DNA from 2 places in the Paenibacillus sp. PsM32 genome. Region 2 is predicted to be linked to the other one. Evidence: a T-box and tRNA genes for the amino acid it is inferred to sense, from the RefSeq annotation. Region 2 holds a T-box; the other holds one or more tRNA genes.

Region 1 (2,487 bases), on a different contig from region 2:
GTGAATGTAACTGCGAAGTTGAAAAAACTAACGTTCTCTGAGAAAGCATTGAAATTGACTGTAGGCGATGCTAAATCTGTTCAAATCGTAGCTGAATACGATACAGGTACTAAAGTCGATGTTACGAAAGAAGCAACATGGACAAGTACTAAAGCAAATATCGCTACAGTAACAGAAGGTAAAATTACAGCACTTGCTAAAGGAACAACTACTATTAAAGTAGAATATGGCGATAAAAAGCTATCAACTACAGTAAATGTAAAAGAAGTTGTACCAGCCAAACAATAATCATATCGACTCACTTCATGTGAGGATATAACTTTAAGACTCTACCTAATCAGGTAGAGTCTTTTGTATAACAAGGATAGTTGGATATAGCAGAAGATATATAGGAGAGCGACTTGCCAAAAGGCAGTACTTCATTTAAAATAAGAACAAAAGTTCGTATATAGTTGTAGATAGACTGTATACGATATTGTTAGGAGAGATACAGAATGTTAGAAGATAACGAACGCAAATTGTTACGTATTTTATATAACTTCTTTTCGTTATACCGTCGTATGCCAGAATGGAGAGAATTATCATTTAAGACAGGCAAAACCACCAACGAACTCAGTCAAATCTTATTGTCTTTAGAAAATAAACAATACATATACTGGGACAGCAAACTTGAAGTAAACAGTATCGTCATGATTCAGGGCTGGGAGCGCAAAGAAAAGACGGTACTGCCTCTTCCAGAGTCTTATTGGACACAATATTGAAGTACATATACAACAGACTTGGCGGAGTCTGTACCCTGCCTAACCGGAAGTATGAATCACTACTAGAGAGCGCATAGTCGTATGCAAGCAATTGATTGACAACACTATAAATTCTTGATATTATATGGAAGTTGTCATACTTATTTTGACCTGTTAGCTCAGCGGGAGAGCACTATCTTGACAGGGTAGGGGTCAGTGGTTCGATCCCACTACAGGTCATAACCGAAAGTCCTTGTCTATCAAGGGCTTTTTTATTTTTTGAATAAAGGAGCGACATCATATGATTCAGCGTTACCGTATTACAAGAGAAATGCAACAACCAGAAGGTCAAGTGGATCCGATTACATTAGAAGAGTGTCAGGCTTATTTTGCGTTGCAGCCGGACTTTATCTATACCCCTGTGTTTACCGTTAAAGGAGAAGCTACGATGTCGATCGAAGGAGATTTCTTCTTGTGGGATATTGGAACAGCTTCAATTCCGTTTCGTCATTATGAAGGTGATCTATACGTATCAGGTACCAATGAAGCTGTTATCCCGAAAATGATAGAAGTGGCTAGTGCATTACGAGCAGACATTGCAGAAGGATAAGGCTGTCTGAATAAAGTTCCAAATGATTTTGGAACTTTTTTTATTTTTCTAAAATTCCTCAAACAACATATTAATACTATTTGATAACGATTACAAACTACATATACCTCTAATCATTTTCTAAGTATTTCCAATATATTTGTAAAAGTGTGTTTTAAACAACTGTAATCGGGGTCATATTAAATAAGCGTATCATTCAAGAGCGTATTAATTGATTTGGAGGAATTATGATGAACTTAGAATCTATGGTAACAGCACCTGTAATGGAAACAGAAGATACAGAAAATAGCTTTGTGGCTCAAGTACATGCTATTTTGAAAAATCGTCAAAATTCCGATTTAGCAGTAAGAGGCAAAATTAGCGAATTGGTTAGCCGATATACAGCAACAACCAACTAAACTGCATACATTTATCTAACAACAACTATAAATCATACTATATATAAAAACAGGTTGAACATTAGTGTTCGCCTGTTTTTTGATGTGTAGATTGATAAAGCATACATAGAGGCTCCTCTTACATATGTATCTGGAAAGTAAAAAAGAGGCAATAAAATACGCTTGATGAAGGTGTAATAAAACAGTAAAAAGCCCTGTATATCTACAAATATTCCAACAAAATACCAGATAGGTTTACTATAAGCACAGAAAAAAATGGTTTAATTTTTGACTTATGGTAAATATTTTTGATAATAACTGTGCTTCTTTTGATTTGAATTGTAATTAAAAGGTTAAATCCTTGTATAGATTAGATTTATTTGTATACGATGGTAGCTTAGTACATTTATTTTAAAGGTATCCACCTTGTCGAATAAACGATTTACTAGCCCAATCAATTCAACAAGAAAAGGGGTAGAATCTTATGCGTCAACAGCACCGATATGTCAATATGGATGTGCAGTACAATGACCAGATTCTTGATGTTAGTATTGTTTTTTATATGTATGGTAAGTTATCCAAATCGTATATTCGTTTTCGTTACAAAAAAGTAGATATCTTTGAATTGTATGATAGTAAAGAAGAAAATTACCAACAAGCTGTAAAAACAATCTGTGAATTGATTGATACGATCGGAGTCGAAACCTATAGAAAATTCGATCGTAGTATGGGCGAATTGAAACGCATCTACAGTAGACGA
Region 2 (2,487 bases):
GTAGAGAACGGCCATAATGCAGAACTGAACCATGTATCCAATACATCTTCATCTTGACGCAAAGTTTTACCTGCATGTTCAGGCAAATGACTTGGATCTTCGGTTGCTACAATAATCTCGCCTGTTTCTTCACAATGCCATGCTGGAATACGATGTCCCCACCATAATTGACGGGAGATACACCAGTCACGTACATTTTCAATCCAGTTCAAATACGTTTTTTCAAAACGATCCGGTACAAAGTTAACGCCTTCGCCTTCTTTTTGCGCTTTAATCGCAACATCAGCAAGTGGTTTCATTTTTACAAACCATTGCGTAGACAAATACGGTTCAACTACTGCGCCTGTACGTTCGCTGTGCCCTACTTGGTGTACATGATCTTCGATTTTGATCAAAACGCCTGCTGCTTCTAGATCTTTAACGATCTGTTTGCGACATTCACTACGATCTAATCCTTCGTATTGCGCTGCATTTTCATTCATCGTGCCTGTCTCATCCATTACTACGATCTGAGGCAGATCATGACGATGTCCCATTTCAAAGTCATTCGGATCATGAGCAGGAGTGATTTTTACAGCGCCACTACCGAATTCACGGTCAACATAATCATCAGCAATAATCGGAATTTCACGTCCGGTAATTGGTAATACTAGCATTTTACCAATCATATCTTTGTAACGTTCGTCTTTGGGATGAACGGCTACCGCTGTATCACCAAGCATTGTCTCCGGGCGAGTCGTTGCTACCACAATATGTCCGCTACCATCTTGAAGCGGGTATTGTAAATGATACAGATGTCCGTTCACTTCTTTGTATTCTACTTCGATATCTGATAAAGCTGTACGTGCTTCAGGGTCCCAGTTAATAATGTATTTACCACGATAAATGAGACCTTTGTTGTATAGCTTTACAAATACTTCACGAACCGCTTTGGATAGACCTTCATCCAATGTAAAACGTTCGCGTGAATAATCAAGAGAAAAGCCCATTTTCGCCCATTGCTCATGAATGTTAGCTGCGTATTTGTCTTTCCATTCCCATACTTTTTCTACAAACTTCTCACGTCCCAAATCATGACGAGTAATACCTTCTGCACGCAGATTCTGCTCTACTTTGGTCTGTGTTGCAATCCCTGCATGATCTGCTCCTGGAAGCCAAAGCGCATCAAAACCTTGCATCCGTTTGGTACGTGTCATAATATCTTGCAATGTAAAATCAAGTGCATGTCCAATATGAAGCATACCTGTTACGTTAGGAGGTGGAATAACGATTGTATATGGCTTCGCATCAGGACGTTGCCCTGCTTTGAAAAAATCATTTTCCATCCAATAGTCATACCATTTACGTTCTGCCGCTTTAGGATCATAAGTTGTCGGCATTGAAGTTGTTGCTTGATTCTCATACGTATCTGCCATAGTAAATACCCCCATATTCGTAGTCATTTTGCTAAAATTCTCAATAAAAAAAGCCCTTCGTCTCAAAGGACGAAAGGACTTAGCTCTCGCGGTACCACCTTTGTTTCGTCCATGCATAAAAAAGCCTATGAACGACACTCCGAGGCAGATAACGGCTGCTACCGGTTTATTCTACATTCAGTATCCATCTAATAGGTTTACTGAAATTCAAATAAACAACTCCCAGGCGACTTCGATCTACCGGATCCTATAGAACCTTTCAGCGCAACAGTTCTACTCTCTTGAGGACGATATAATCTACTATTCCCGTTCAAGGTTATTGAGATCATAAATAAATCAATATTTACTCCAAATCATACCCGTTGCTCCTATCAAAGTCAATAAAAAACCTGTCATAGAGCTGACTTAAAGGCGAGGTATGCCTGATTGATCCAATAATTCGATCATATCTTCTGGTAAAGGATCATTAACAGTCATTATTTCCTCTGTAAAAGGATGTTCAAATGTTAATTGTTCTCCATGAAGTGCCTGACGATAAAATTCTTGACTACCTCCATAAAGAACATCTCCGATAAGAGTATGACCGGCATCACTCATATGCACACGAATTTGATGAGTTCGCCCTGTTTCTAGTGTTAACCGCACAAGACTCGCTCTGGCTGAACTGTATATTTTCTCAATATGAGTAATCGCTTCTTGCCCTGTCGGAGACACCCGTCGACGCTGTTTGTGGTGGCGATCTTTGCCGATCGGTTGATCTATGATAGTCAATTGATCACTTACTTTGCCCTGTACAATAGCTATATATTTACGATCAATCGTTTTAGAACGCATTTGCTCATCTAATTTGGATAAAGCAAATTCATTTTTGGCATATAAAACAGGGCCTGTTGTATCTTCATCCAGACGATGCACATGACGAACAGCACACTTCTGATTTGTTTTTTGATAATGATCGGCCACTACATTGGCTAATGTAATCGTTGGATCAGATGCTTCCGAAGGATGTACATTCATACCTGCTGGCTTATGCATTACCAGAACATAATCATCTTCATAGAGCACTTTCGCG

Evidence for each region. The T-box of region 2 lies ahead of QCD85_RS16600 (valine--tRNA ligase). A T-box ahead of a tRNA ligase gene usually reads a tRNA of that ligase, here a tRNA-Val.
Region 1: it has a tRNA-Val gene. The T-box ahead of QCD85_RS16600 (valine--tRNA ligase) is inferred to sense a tRNA for this amino acid. The anticodon was not compared.

What each region holds. Positions count from the first base shown of each region.
Region 1 is NZ_JARUWY010000008.1:13,580-16,066, forward strand. Features, by position in the region: gene QCD85_RS15490 (Ig-like domain-containing protein) at 1-288, shown strand, start outside; gene QCD85_RS15495 (hypothetical protein) at 495-761, shown strand; tRNA gene QCD85_RS15500 (tRNA-Val) at 909-980, shown strand; gene QCD85_RS15505 (hypothetical protein) at 1,042-1,350, shown strand; gene QCD85_RS15510 (hypothetical protein) at 1,581-1,748, shown strand; gene QCD85_RS15515 (hypothetical protein) at 2,212-2,487, shown strand, end outside.
Region 2 is NZ_JARUWY010000009.1:20,229-22,715, forward strand. Features, by position in the region: gene QCD85_RS16600 (valine--tRNA ligase) at 1-1,415, opposite strand, end outside; T-box leader at 1,478-1,738, opposite strand; gene QCD85_RS16605 (RluA family pseudouridine synthase) at 1,821-2,487, opposite strand, start outside.